Regions from separate parts of the Bacillus cereus group sp. RP37 genome, predicted to be linked through region 2. Evidence: riboswitches for the same ligand, from Rfam matches in the RefSeq annotation. Region 2 holds a riboswitch; the other holds the start of a gene.

Region 1 (7,594 bases), 2.4 Mb from region 2:
CAAACGTTTATATGTTTAATACAGCATTAAAAATTGCAGGTGTGGATTATGTGAAAAATAGTTCATTAAATATTAAACAGGAGTACTTTGATAAAATGAGGTATTATTTCAGGCAATTTGGATTAGGTGTTCCAACGGGCATCGATTTACCAAATGAAACAGCTGGACAAATTGGTAAAAAAGATAATCAACCAGGTTTCTTATTAGACTACTCAATTGGCCAATATGACACGTATACACCGCTTCAGCTTGTACAGTATATTTCAACAATCGCAAACGGTGGGTATCGAATGAAGCCACAAATTGTTCAAGAAGTTAGAGAGCAAACGTCGCAAAAAGATGAGATTGGTAAAGTGGTGCATTCAGTAGAACCAATCGTTTTAAATAAGATAGATATGAAAGAGGAATATATAAATCAAGTAAAAGAAGGATTTAGAAGGGTATTCCAAGAAGGTGATGGAACAGGAGTAAGGGCGTTCCAAAAAGCATCTTATAAGCCAGCAGGTAAAACAGGGACAGCACAGACTGTATACGGTGGAGAAAGTGATATTGGAAGAAATGAAAAAGGTGAGCGAAGAGAATGTTATAACTTAACGTTAGCAGGATATGCGCCATATGATAATCCGGAAGTAGCGTTCTCTGTAGTTGTACCATGGGTTATTAATGATAAATCTGGTATTAACTCTGATATTGGAAAAGAAGTTTTAGATGCTTATTTTGAATTGAAAAATAAGCGATTGACTGGAGAAACGATGAAAATAGATAGCTCTAAAGAGGATTAAAACATACGAAATGTTATAGAAACCAGTGGCGCCTTTATTTAGGGATAGGCCAAAATGGGTGATGGAGAGGGATAAAATCATTCTATCAATTATTCACGTTTTATAAAAAAATTCATATATTGATAGCATAGGACAAGCTGAAAAGTTTATTCTAACCTCACAGAACACTCCTTATCACGGTTAGGCATCTACTTATGTAGATGCCTTTTTTAATGTATTAACTGACAATTATTTATCAACCTAAAGTAGTAAGTATATTAGGACTATTAGGGGGAGGGTGACGGTAATAATTATAATATGATTAATAAGAGCATTGAAATGTAAGGAGTGAGTAACAAGTGCTAAATATTTTAGTGGTTAATTTCCCGGCAGAGGGACATGTAAATCCTACATTAAGTTTAGTCAAGGCCTTTACTGAACGGGGTGATTACGTACATTATATTACAACAGAACACTTTAAAGGCAGAATTGAAGATTTGGGAGCAACTGTATATACCCATCCAGATTTATTAAAGGAGATTTCTATTGATAGTGAAACTTCATATGGGCTGAATTCTTTCTTTCATGTACATGTTCAAACTTCTTTATATATATTAGAAATTACGAAACAATTAAGTGAAAGCATAAATTTTGATTTCGTAATTTACGATATATTTGGTGCTGGAGAGTTAGTAAAGGAGTATTTACAAATTCCAGGCGTACTTTCTTCTCCTATATTTTTAATTCCTCCAAAATTATTGGAGACTTTACCTTTTCATCCAAATGCAGAAATACAATTCCGACCCGATGAACGTTCTGAAAAGTTACTATGTCAAATGGAACATGAATTTGGAGTAAAGCCTAAAAATAATCTTCAATTTATGCATAATAAGGGAGATATCTCACTCGTGTACACAAGTCGTTATTTTCAACCTGATAGTGATTTGTTCGGAGAAAATAACATTTTTATTGGGCCGAGTATTTCAAATCGTAAAACAAATGTAGAGTTTCCACTTGAATTGCTTAAAGATAAGAAAGTTATTTATATTTCAATGGGGACACTACTTGAAGGGCTCGAACCATTCTTTAATACTTGTATTGATACTTTCTCAAATTTTGAAGGGATAGTCGTAATGGCAATTGGTGATCGAAATGATATTTCAAAAATAAAGCAAGCACCAGACAATTTTATAATTGCTCCATACGTACCCCAATCAGAAATATTAAGTGAAGCAGATGTATTTATTACACATGGCGGCATGAATAGCGTACACGATGCTATTTATTTTAATGTCCCATTTATCATAATTCCACATGATAAAGACCAGCCGATGATAGCACAAAGATTAACTGAACTTGAGGCAGCACATAGGTTATTGAAAGAGCATGTTAATGCGCAAACTTTAAAAGAAGCGGTAACAAACGTTCTTTCAAATGAAAAGTATAAACATGGTATACGAAAACTAAATGATAGTTTTTTAGAATGCGGTGGTTCAAATGAGGCAATTGCAGCTATTAAATCTCTTTTAAATAAATAGTGTGGACAATATAAAAGCATAGAGGTTCAACCTTTATGCTTTTATATTATTATCCCGCAAACTGCACAGCAGTATTTGCATGTAAAAAAGCAGTATCAAAAACAGGAACAGTAAGGTCGTTTTGGGAAATAAGCAAAGGGATTTCAGTACAGCCTAGTAATATACCTTCTGCGCCATTTTGAATTAATGATTTTGTAATTTGTAATAGTTTTTCTTTTGATGTTTCTGAAATAATTCCTTTACTTAATTCATTTAAAATAACATGATGAATAAAATTTCTTTCCTCTTCATTTGGGATAATCGTCTCAATATTATAATTCGCTAAACGTGATTTATAGAAGTCTTGTTCCATCGTTTGTTTCGTACCCAATAGTCCGATACGCTTTATATTTTGTTCTACCACTTCTTTAGCACTCACATCACCAATGTGAAGAAGTGGAATAGATATTGCACTTTCTACTTCTTCAGCAAATAAATGGACCGTATTGGAACACATTAATAAACAATCAGCTCCGGATTTTTCAACCTTTTTTGCAACTGTGACTAATTCGTTTTTCACTTCTTCATATTGATGATTTTGTAACAAAGTAGTTACTTCACCAAAGTCCATGCTATATAAAACAAGCTTTGCATTTTGATCATATTGAGAAAGTGTAAGTGTATTAATATGTTTATAGTATAACGATGTAGATTCCCAACTTAGTCCACCAATTAAACCGATTACTTTCATCATACATTCCTCCCGAAACAATTTTGAATTCATTATTTCATAATTCCGATAAGAATACAATGATATAAATGTGCTATTTAACAAAAAATAAAAATAATTAGAAAACTATTGTAATTTATCTTTCTTAGTGCCATAATACGAATTACAAATTAATACTTATCCAGAGAGGTGGAGGGTACGGCCCTACGAAACCTCAGCAACCCCTATGTAAAATCATAGGAAGGTGCTAATTCCGCAGAGGACACAATGTGTTTTTTGGAGATAAGAGGATTCTTGAACGTGAAAGAAAATGACCTCTTATGCAAGAGGTCATTTTTTGTTGTATAGAAAGGGAGTGTCGATGCATAATTCATTTTTAAAATAAATATAGAGTAATAAAAGTTGACTAATATGAGAGGGGAATTGTAATGAACAAATTATCAACAAAGTTAGTAGCAGCAATCGGAATTGGATCAGCGTTATACGGGATATTAGGACTTTGGGGATTTTCTATTGCACCAAATACATTTATTAAACCTGCATTAGCTATTTTAACTGTTTTTGGAGCGTTATTTGGTCCAGTAGCAGGACTGTTAATAGGACTTATCGGTCATATCGTAACAGATACAATCGCTGGATGGGGTATTTGGTGGGGGTGGGTTATTAGTTCAGGACTTATCGGCCTTGCAATGGGACTCATTCAAAAAAGAGTTGGCTTTAGTGTGAAAAACGGGACGTATAATAAGGGAGATATTTCTTATTTAGCCATTACTGGGTTAATTGGTATTGTCATTGCGATTATATTTGCTGGGGCATTCGATATTATTGTGATGGGAGAACCGTTTGACAAAATTGTTATACAAGTATTAGGAGCAACAATTGCCGATGTTATTGTATTTTTAGTTCTCGGATTGCCAATTACAATAGGTCTAGCTAAATCTAATAAGAAACATACACATTTAAAAATTGAAAAGTAGGGATGTTAACATGCAACCAATTATTTCTTTTGAACAATTTAGCTTTCAATATGAGCATGCGGCACAGCCTACTGTAAAAGACATTACATTTCATATATATCCTGGAGAAAAAGTACTAGTTGCTGGACGAAGCGGTTCGGGGAAATCAACGTTAGCTCATTGTATCAATGGGCTAATCCCATTTTCTTATGAAGGATTTAGTACTGGTAATATTTTAATTGCCGGAAAAGATCCGAGGAAAGAGAGTATATTTGAACAGAGTAAACAAGTAGGAACAATTTTGCAAGATCAAGATGCTCAATTTATTGGCCTTACAGTAGAAGAAGATGTAGCTTTTTATTTAGAAAATGAATGTGTAAATCAAGATGATATGAAAAAGATTGTTTCGGACGCATTAAAAAAGGTAAAGATGCATACTTTTCATAAACAAAGTCCACATGAATTATCAGGAGGGCAAAAACAAACTGTTTCTCTAGCAGGTCTGTTAACGACAAATGCTGATATATTATTGTTCGATGAACCGTTAGCAAATTTGGATCCGCTAAGCGCCTTACATACAATAGAACTTATTCAAGATATACATAAACAATATAATAAAACAATTGTAATTATTGAACATCGAATAGAAGAAATGTTAAACCTGGATTTAGATAAAATTATTTTAATTGATGAAGGTGAAATTGTTGCCATAGGGACACCAGAAGAGATTTTAGCGTCAAATATATTACCATCTATTGGCTTAAGAGAGCCTATGTACATAGAAGTATTAAAGAGATTACATTTTGATAGTAATAATGATGTAATATACCCAATTGAAAATCTTCAAAGGGAAAATGTTAGTAGCGTAATAAATGAGTGGATGGAGAAGCAAGCTTTTTATAAAGATAGTCCTACAAAAAATGAATTATTGAATGTAGAGAATTTGTCGTTCTCATATCCTAATAAACAAAAAGTATTAGACAATGTAAATTTCTCTCTATATAAAGGGGAAATAGTAGGACTGTTGGGCCATAATGGAGCTGGAAAATCAACATTAGCTCATAGTCTTATAGGGATAAACAAAACAAAAAATGATAGGATTTTAATTGATGGAGTAAATATCAATTCTTGGTCTATTCGTAAACGCGGTGAGGTTATATCTTATGTGATGCAAAATCCAAATCATACGATTACACAACATACTGTTATAGAAGAAGTTTCATTCACATTAAAATTAAAAAGGGTTTCAAAGGAAGAGATTAAGCTTAGAGCGGAAGAAGCGTTAAAAGTTTGTGGTTTGTATCCATTTCGAAACTGGCCAATTCAGGCGTTAAGTTATGGACAAAAAAAGAGATTAACAATTGCATCTGTACTAACAACAAATCCGAAACTTATCATATTAGATGAACCGACAGCGGGACAAGATTATTATCACTATAAACAGTTTATGTCGTTTATTAGAAAATTAGCTGCAAAGGGAATATCGTTTATTTTTATCACACACGATATGAATCTCGTATTGGAATATACAGACAGAGCGATAGTTTTACATGAAGGGAAAATTATTGCGAATAATACCGCGTCTATTGTATTAGGGCATCTAGAAACGTTACAAAGAGCGAACCTAAGGGAAAGTTCTTTATACAAACTAATTAAATTTAGTGGGATTGCATTTCCTGAAAGGTTTGTAGAACTTTATTTTGATGTTATTAGGAGGGAGGAAGGTGTATAGTACATATTTTCATCGCATGGATGGAGCAGTGAAATTGTTGTTATTTATTTTCTGTATGACACTTACTTTTTTATTTTTTGATTTTCGCATATTGCTATTTGTATTTATGATTGGATGTATCGGACTTTTAGTTGCTAAAATTCCATTTCGTAAAATTTTTATTGTTTTTAGTGTTATATTTACATTTAGTTTATTAAATTCTGTCATGATTTTATTTATTACACCAACCCATGGATCTGAATTAATCGGATCATATACTTCATTTGTGTATATTGGATATGCAACAATTACATACGAAACCGTATTTTATGCAGCTACACTTTCGTTAAAGTATTTTACGTTATTACCATTTACACTTATATTTATTTATACGACTGACCGAAGCGAATTTGTGAGTAGCTTAAGTAAATTTCGTATTCATTATAAGATTACCTATGCAATAAATATTGCATTACGCTATATACCTGATATTCAGTCCGAATATAAAGTTATTAAACATGCACAAGAGGCGAGAGGAGTAGCTTTTGAAAAAGGTGAAGCAAGTTTATGGATTCGTATGAAAAACCGTGTCTTAATTTTCTGGCCGCTAATTATTCATTCACTAGATAGAATTGATACAGTTTCAAATGCAATGGATTTAAGAGGATTTGGAAAGAAGGATAAACGTACATGGTTTTATACAAATAAAGCGAAAAAAGGGGATTTCATGGCTTTATTTGTAGGTGTTTTTATTTTAATTATTGCAGTATATTTAAAGTTACATGTATTTCAAAACTTTTGGTATCCATTTTAAAGCACTCTCAAATGAGTGCTTTTACTTATTTTTATGTAGACATGCTCAAAAAAGGGATATTCACATAATGTATAATACGAACCAGTTAAAATGATCAACTACCTATTAGTTTTCAAACCAAAAGGAGGAGAAAATATGAGTTACGGTGGTTCTTGTGGTTTTGGTGGAGGTTTCGCTTTACTAGTTGTGTTATTTATTTTATTAATTATCGTTGGATGCAGCTGCTGGGGCGGAGGGTACTAATTTCTAATTAGTCTCCACAAATGTAAACTAAAAAAACATAGAAGATACTTATGTATCGAAACAAATAAAAAAGGAGCAATTATGCTCCTTTTTTATTTGTTTTCAGATGAGTTCGTATTACATTTCGGCAATGTAATTGTCAAAGTTGTACCTTTATTAACGAGACTTCGGATTTTTAAACTACCTTGCATCGTTTCAATAATCTTAACAGCAACCATTGTACCTAATCCTGTACCTTTTGTTTTTGTGCTAAAATAGGGTTCGCCAAATCGATTTATTTGCTCTTGTGACATACCAATTCCGCTATCCTCAATTCGTATTATAACTTTATTATTACTAATAGATGAGGAGATATGTAAAGTACCACCATTAGGCATTGCTTCAATACTATTTTTTATTAGGTTTAAAAAACATTGTTGAAAGTGCTGTTTATTACCAACAATTGATGCCCTAGAGAAATCTTTCGTAATATGTATTGTATTCATATTACATAAAGGTAAGATCATATTAATAACTCGAGTTAACTCTTGTTCTACTGAAATATGATCTAATTTTTCTGAAGCAGGTTTGGCAAATGTTAAATAATCATCAATAATTCCTTGGGCACGATGCAACTCTTCAAGTATATGTTCAATATACTCGTCTCTAGATTCTGGAGTTAAATTCGGTGTTTTTAAAAGTTGAGTAAATCCTTTTACGACAGTTAAAGGATTTCTTACCTCGTGCGATATACTAGCAGCGAGTTGGCTCACAATCTCCATTTTTTCCATTTTAATTAACTTCGATCGCATACATACTGCATCTTTTAAAACTTCATTAAAATAAATTACAAACAACATCAAAGTAGTTGGTAATATTATAA
Region 2 (7,594 bases):
AATGAATTCGATTTAAAGGCAGACTACCAAGATACAAAGAAAGACTACGAAGCAGACTATAAAAACGTAGCAGCTGATAAAAAAATGGAAGCAAAAATTGAAGATCATAAAGCAGATGTAAAATTAACAGGAGACGAGGCTATCACAAAATTAAGCCCACTTCTAAAAGAATTAAAATTTGATAAAGATACTCCTGACCAAGAAGTAATCGATCAAATAGTGAACGTGTTCAAACTTGATAAAGACTACCAAAAATTCGATTTAGAAGTTGTCTTCTCTGATGGAACGAAAAAAGAATATAAAAGAGAAATAAAATAAAGAAGTAGGCGGTTGCCTACTTCTTTATTTTTGCATATCTTAAATCTGGCTTAGATCCAACATAATATTGCAGTCCAGATACTGATTCTTTTTGTAAATAGGAATCAGAAGGGAATATAACCGGAATTAATGGTGAATCTGTAAACATAATATCTTCTGCTTTATGCAGTAAGTCAAAGCGCTTATCTTCATCTTGTTCAACTTCTGCTTCTTTTACTAAAGCATCAAATTCTTTATTATGCCATTTTGCATAGTTATTCGGACCATCACCTGCATATAGATCTAGTTTAGTAATTGGATCTAATAGAGAGCCGCCCCATCCCATATAAGCTAATTGGAAATCACTTTGCTTATATGTGTCGATGTAACTCTTCCACTCTTTATTTTCTAATTTAATATCTACGCCTAGATTTTTCTTAAACATTTCTTGCATTGCTTCTGCTACTTTTTTATGTTGTGTATCTGTAGTGAATTTTAATGTTACTTCAGGTAATGTAGACCAGCCTTGTTCTTTCATACCTTCTTCTAGTAATTTTTTCGCTTCTGCTGGATCAAATTTAACGTAACCACCTTTTTCTTTACGGAAATCACGGCCACTTTGTGTTTTTGCTCCTTCTGGAACGAATGCATTTGCTTCTTGTGCATTGTTTTTATAGAGTTTTTCCACGATAAACTTGCGATCAACTGCTAATGAGAATGCTTTACGTACTTTCGCATTTGTGAATGGCTCTTTTTCTACGTTAAACGAATAAATATAAGATGAAAATCCTGCAACACGCTTATATTCTTTATTTCCTTTTTCTTTCTCAATCATCTCTTGTGGTAAACCACTTAGTAAATCTAATTCTTTTGATTTGTATAATTGGTACGCTGTTTTAGAGTCTGGAATAATACGAAACTCAATTTCTTTTAATGTTACCTTTTTATCATAGTATTCTTTATTTTTTTGTACTGTAATTGCTTGGTTATGCTTCCATTCTTTTAACGTGAATGGTCCGTTCGTAATTAACTCTTTTGGATCTGTTTTTAATTTATTATTATCATCAATTGATTTTTTAGATAATGGAATAAATAATGAACTTGCTAATTTTTGTTTAATAGAAGACACTGGGTGCTCTAGTGTTACCTTTAATGTTTGAGGATCAACAACTTGAATACCCACTTGGCCTTCTTCACCTTTTCCAGTATTATATGCCTCTGCACCTTTAATAAAATACATTTCTGTCGCATTCATAGAACCTGTTTTTGGATTTAATAATCGCTTCCATGCAAATTCAAAGTCATTTGCTGTAATAGCAGAACCATCTGACCATTTAATATCTTTCTTTAAATGAATTGTATATTCAGTTCCATCAGTATTGACTTCTTCTTTCTCTGCTAATTCATTTTGATATTTCCCATCACTATCTTGCGTATATAAACTTGAGAATAAATGTCCAATTACATAACCTGACGTGCTATCTGTTGCAATAGCGGAATCAAGTGTATATGGATCGCTACCAATATTCGTTACTAATCGATCTCCTCCTCCCTTACCAGCACTTGCCTTTTGCGTCTCTTTCTTACCGCAAGCGACAGAAGTAATTGCTAAAACGGTCATAATGACAAACAGTAAAAACTTCTTCATCTTACATTCCCCTTTACCCTGAAATTTTTGGTGTTGATGCTAATAATGTTTTTGTATAAGAATGTTGTGGATTACGAAATACTTCATCCGTATCTCCAAATTCAACAAGTTCTCCTTTATATAAGACAGCCACTTTTTCACATAAATAGTGAACCATCGGTAAATCATGCGCGATAAATAAATATGTATAGCCTTGTTTCTTTTGAATCTTTTGCAGCAAGTGCACAATTTGGATTTGAAGTGAAACATCTAATGCTGAAATTGGTTCATCCAGAATCAATACTTCTGGCTCACATAATAAAGCTCTTGCAATAGCAATACGTTGACGTTGCCCTCCGCTAAATTCATGCGGGTAACGATCAATATATCGTCTATCTAACCCAACACGCTCTAGCGCATCACCCGCGACTTTATCTTTCAATCCTTTATCGCCTAAACCAAATGAAATATAGCCTTCTGTTACGCTATCGCGTACTTTCCAGCGCGGATTTAATGCCGCTGTGGAATCTTGAAAAATGAACTGCACTTTCTGTAAGAAATCACGCTTATGAGCTGCCTTCAACTTGTGAACAACTTGACCGTTATAATCAATTTCACCAGACGTTGGTTTCTCGATCCCAGCTATAAGCTTACCGAGTGTTGTTTTTCCAGAACCGCTTTCTCCAATAATGCCAAGCGTTGTTCCTTTCGGGATAGAAAGAGATATATCTTTTAAAGCTGTGATTTCTTTGTTTTTACTTCCATACGTTTTCTTTACTTGCTTTACCGTAATTAAATCTGTCGTCATGAAGCATTCACCTTCTCTTTTGATTTCGCTTGGTTATGCTCTAGAACATGCTGCCAACAATGAGAACTATGCTCCTCAGAATATGTTGTTCTCTCTGGGAAGCGATGAATGCATTCTTTTATTGCTACTGGGCAACGATTAACAAAGGGACAACCAAAGCTATTTAATGTTTCAATGGAAGGTGTCGTTCCTTCTATTGCACGTAATACTTTTTCTGAATCATCCATATTCGGAATTGCTTGTAATAAGCTTTTCGTATATGGATGTTTAGGAGAACCTATTACTTCCTGTATCGTCCCTTTTTCAACAACACGTCCACCGTACATAACTACCACCCGGTCAGCTACTTCACGTACAAGCGCCAAGTCGTGTGTGATTAATAAAATGCTCGTATTTTGTTTTTCTTTCCGCTCTTTTAATAATCCCATAATTTGTTTTTGAATCGTTACATCTAACGCTGTTGTTGGCTCGTCTGCAATAACAAGCTTTGGATGACAAGCAAACGCAATTGCTAAACAAATACGTTGCCTCATACCGCCACTTAATTGATGTGGGTACTGTTCAAAACGTTTCTCTGCTTCATGTATTCCTAAATCATTTAATAGGTTAATTGCAATTTTTTTTGCCTCTTTTTTCGATTTCTTTTCGTGTTGCAAAATCACTTCTGTAATTTGCCTTCCCACCTTCATCGTCGGATTTAAAGATGAAAGCGGATCTTGAAAGATAAAGGAAATATCTTTCCCGCGAATTTGATTCCATTCTGATTCTTGTAAATTCGTTAATTCCTTTGATTGGAAAGATACATTTCCACCATCGATACGAATGGATTCTTGATTTAAGCCGATAATAGATTGCCCTGTAACGCTTTTTCCTGAACCACTCTCCCCTACCAATGCCACTATTTCACCTTTGTTAATAGAAAAGGAAACATGTTTCACAATCGCTTGCTTACTATTCTCTTTTTCAACGGCTAACGTTACGTTTTCTAAAGATAAGAGCTGTCCCATGTTTTTTCTCCTTTCGATTCCGTTTTACGATTTTCGGATCAATTGCATCTTGCAAACCATCACCAATAGCATTAAATGCGAACATGATGAGTGCAATCATGATTGCCGGGAAGAATAGCTGCCACCACTCTCCGCTTAGTAATGTCCCAAGTGCATCGTTCGTCATCGTTCCCCAACTCGCTGCTGGCGATTGCACTCCAAGGCCAATAAAGCTTAAAAATGATTCTGAGAAAATAGCTGCTGGAATTGTAAATGACAAATTCACGATAATAATGCCTGTTAAGTTTGGAATTAAATGTCCATATATAATTTTCATATGCGATGTACCTAATCGCTCTGCTGCAATAACAAACTCTCTTTGTTTTAAAGACAAGACTTGAGCTCGAATGAGACGAGCCATTCCAATCCACCCTGTTAATGCAAGGGCGATAATGATGGTAAAAAGACCTGGTTTCATAACGATTAATAGTAAAATAACAATTAATAAATATGGGATACCATATAATACTTCAATCCCTCTTATAATCCACTCATCAATTAACGTTCCAAGGCGATTGCGCCCTCTCACATATCCACTAAATCCACCGATCAGTACACCTAGCCCTATATCAAGAGCTGCTGCTACCAATCCAACTGTTAGCGAAATTTTCCCGCCAGCCCATGTACGTGCCCATATGTCTCTACCTAAATCATCTGTTCCGAACCAATGTTCACTACTAGGCGGTAAGTTTGTTGCCTCTTTTACTTGCTCACTCGCAGTAAATGGCGTTAAACTTTCACCAATAAGAGAGAATACAATAATTAGTAATAACGTCACTGACCCTAAAACTGCGATTGGATTCGATACAAACTTACGAAGTACTTCCTTTTTTCGGCTAATCGTTTGCTGCTCTTTATTTATCGTTAATTCTTTTTTCTCTTCATTCGTTAATAACTGTTTATTAATTTCATAAGCTCCCATTTAAATATCCCCCCTCCTTACGTAATAGAACGAATGCGCGGATCAACAATACGATGAATGATATCTGTAATAAAAATACATACAATCAATAGCGCACTATAGAAAATGGTTGTTCCCATAATTACCGGATAATCTCGATTAAAAATACTATCTACGAAATATTTTCCTAAACCAGGAATGGAAAATATTTTTTCAATAACGAAAGTCCCTGTTAAAAGCCCAGCCATTAACGGTCCAACAAATGTAAGTACTGGAACAATTGCATTCCGAAGAGCGTGTCTTATAATAATCTTCTTAATTGGTATACCTTTCGCTCTTGCTAGCTTAATATAATCACTCTGCAAAACTTCGATCATATTAGAACGAACAAACCTTGTAATAACCGCGATTGGCCCTAACGCTAATGCAAAGGATGGCAACACCGTATGCTCGAATGTGCCCCAAGACGCTACTGGTAAGAGCTCAAATTGAATAGCGAATACTTGTATAAATAGTGGTGCTAAAATAAAACTTGGAATAGATATGCCGAGAATCGCAAGTAAACTCACACCATAATCAATTACTCTCCCGTGATAGAGAGCAGCAAATGTACCTGCTGCAATTCCGACTAATAATGAAATAACAAGTGCTTGTAAACCAATAATCGCTGATGGACCAAATCCTGTCGTTATAATTTCTGATACGCCTTGCCCCGTCGATTGAACGGATTCACCAAAATCAAAATGAACTACGCCGTCTAGATACGCAACATATTGATTCCATAACGGTTCATCAAGATGATACTTTGCTCTCATATTTTGTATCACTTCTTCAGGAAAGATTTTCGCATCCGATGAAAATGGATCGCCTGGAATAATATGCATAATTAGAAATGTCACTGTCGTAATAACCCATAGTGTGAATACCATAACCGATAATTTTTTAATTACATACACTTCAATAACCCCCTAAACACATAAATTTACTTAGTTTTATTAACGTATTTTCCCCATTACTCCCTTTTCTCTTTTTAGAATACAAAAAGCCTTGATCTTAAAAAAATAAGATCAAGGCTTAATAAACAAAGGCCCATCACTTATCTTTCAAGACTTGCTTGCTGGAATTAGCACGGTGTTCCTGTTATAGAACCCGCTGCTGAGGTGTCATAGGGCCAGTCCCTCTACCTCTCTGGATAAGTAAATTGCTATATTATTATTTGGTTCAAATTGTATATTTCGAATTATAATTCTGAAAAAATGAAAAGTCAATCAAATTAGATATATTTAGAAAAATCAGTTTTCTGCGATGCTAGTTATTGAAATTACAATCTTTCGCTTATAATAAAAAGAAATTGTATTAAAGGAGTTATAAAATGGATTCCTTACTTCTTGCTACTATAGGATTACCATTAACCATCGTTATACTTGTCATCATCGGCTTCTATAAACTCTTTATTCAAAAGAAACGTATCACTTCTTTTTATAACTCCATTCGATAATATTACCGGACAAACAATTTCTGAATTTCACGAAGAACAGAAGGTATTAGTATCCGAGGATGAAGACGGAGATGGTAAGAAGAAAAAATAACCTTGCATGCGCAAGGTTATTTTTTCGTTTCTGCTTGAAAACGTTTATAGTATGTCGATGCTGTTGCAAAATTAATTTCTATATCACGAATCAACGATGAATCTTCTTCTTTAGCTAACTTCTGTAATTTTTTCATCGCTTGTTCTGATTCATTCAAGAAACCAACATATACCTCATGTTCTTTCTCTTTCGACTTTGGAACACGAATTTCTTTACGTATATGATCAATATCTTCTAACATGCTCGTCGTTACCTTTTGCACGTCTTCTTTATATGTAGCATTCGTTATTTCCTTACCGCCCTTTTCTTTTGCCACTTCAAATAACTGCAGTGCTTTATTAATTTCTTTATTTATTTTTATATCGTATTTTTCATGTACTGCAAGGTATTCTTTTATCTCTTCTTTTTGTTCAGTAGATTGCTCTACCTTTTCTTTCGGTTCTTTCGTATCTTTATTTCCATTACACCCTGCTAGAAGGAGCATACTTCCCATTACAGCAATACCCAAAACCTTCTTCATCTCTTCTTCTCCTTTTATCTACAGCTATTACTCATTATAGTTTATTTTATCTCCACTTGTTATTATACCGAGAACACCCTACTTTTTACACTTAAGACGATATCTTAATATACACACCAACATTTTTGTCACAGTATCGTCACTTTATCAATTTAGCCAAGAAGACTCCTTCCTCAAGGATCGTGAAGGACGTAGCCCAGCGAGTAGGTGGGAGATGAATTGGCTTCGAACAAGAGATGACAGGAAGTCATCTTAATCGTTCGACATATGTAAAGTATTACCAGGAAATTTGTAATAATCACTTCACTATCAATCGAATGTATGTTTGGTATATAATAGACATATATCGAAATGGAGGTGAAACGAAGGATGATTAATAAAGCGTATAAATTTCGTATCTATCCAAATAAAGCACAAGCGATCCTGATTAATAAAACGATTGGTTGTTCTCGTTTTGTATTCAATCACTTCCTATCTCTATGGGATAATGCATACAAAGAAACAGGAAAGGGTTTGACATATGGTACATGCTCTGCCAAACTTCCTGCCATGAAGAAAGAGTTTGTTTGGCTAAAAGAAGTGGATAGTATTGCTATTCAATCGTCTGTTCGCAACCTTGCGGATGCTTACACACGCTTTTTTAAAAAACAAAACAGTGCCCCGCGTTTCAAATCTAAAAAGAACAACGTACAATCTTATACCACAAAACAAACAAATGAAAACATTGTTGTTGTGGGAAACAAAATGAAATTGCCGAAACTAGGTCTTGTTCGATTTGCCAAAAGTCGTGAAGTAAAGGGACGTAT

The links. A riboswitch is a leader RNA that binds a small molecule or an ion and turns the genes downstream of it on or off. The one in region 2 is predicted to bind S-adenosylmethionine.
Positions count from the first base shown of each region.
Region 1: another riboswitch for S-adenosylmethionine. It lies ahead of QCI44_RS14970 (ECF-type riboflavin transporter substrate-binding protein); the one in region 2 lies ahead of QCI44_RS27295 (ABC transporter permease).

Region 1 covers NZ_JARVHP010000001.1:2,799,720-2,807,313, reverse strand. The annotation lists gene QCI44_RS14985 (peptidoglycan D,D-transpeptidase FtsI family protein) at 1-782, shown strand, start outside; gene QCI44_RS14980 (macrolide family glycosyltransferase) at 1,121-2,299, shown strand; gene QCI44_RS14975 (aspartate/glutamate racemase family protein) at 2,349-3,032, opposite strand; SAM riboswitch class I at 3,183-3,297, shown strand; gene QCI44_RS14970 (ECF-type riboflavin transporter substrate-binding protein) at 3,437-3,985, shown strand; gene QCI44_RS14965 (ABC transporter ATP-binding protein) at 3,996-5,696, shown strand; gene QCI44_RS14960 (energy-coupling factor transporter transmembrane component T family protein) at 5,689-6,489, shown strand; gene QCI44_RS14955 (YjcZ family sporulation protein) at 6,625-6,732, shown strand; gene QCI44_RS14950 (sensor histidine kinase) at 6,825-7,594, opposite strand, start outside.
Region 2 covers NZ_JARVHP010000001.1:5,197,874-5,205,467, forward strand. The annotation lists gene QCI44_RS27270 (YusW family protein) at 1-318, shown strand, start outside; gene QCI44_RS27275 (peptide ABC transporter substrate-binding protein) at 335-1,945, opposite strand; gene QCI44_RS27280 (ABC transporter ATP-binding protein) at 1,959-2,732, opposite strand; gene QCI44_RS27285 (ABC transporter ATP-binding protein) at 2,729-3,739, opposite strand; gene QCI44_RS27290 (ABC transporter permease) at 3,696-4,700, opposite strand; gene QCI44_RS27295 (ABC transporter permease) at 4,718-5,635, opposite strand; SAM riboswitch class I at 5,773-5,878, opposite strand; partial or broken gene QCI44_RS27300 (DUF3951 domain-containing protein) at 6,052-6,268, shown strand; gene QCI44_RS27305 (lipoprotein) at 6,285-6,788, opposite strand; gene tnpB (IS200/IS605 family element RNA-guided endonuclease TnpB) at 7,158-7,594, shown strand, end outside.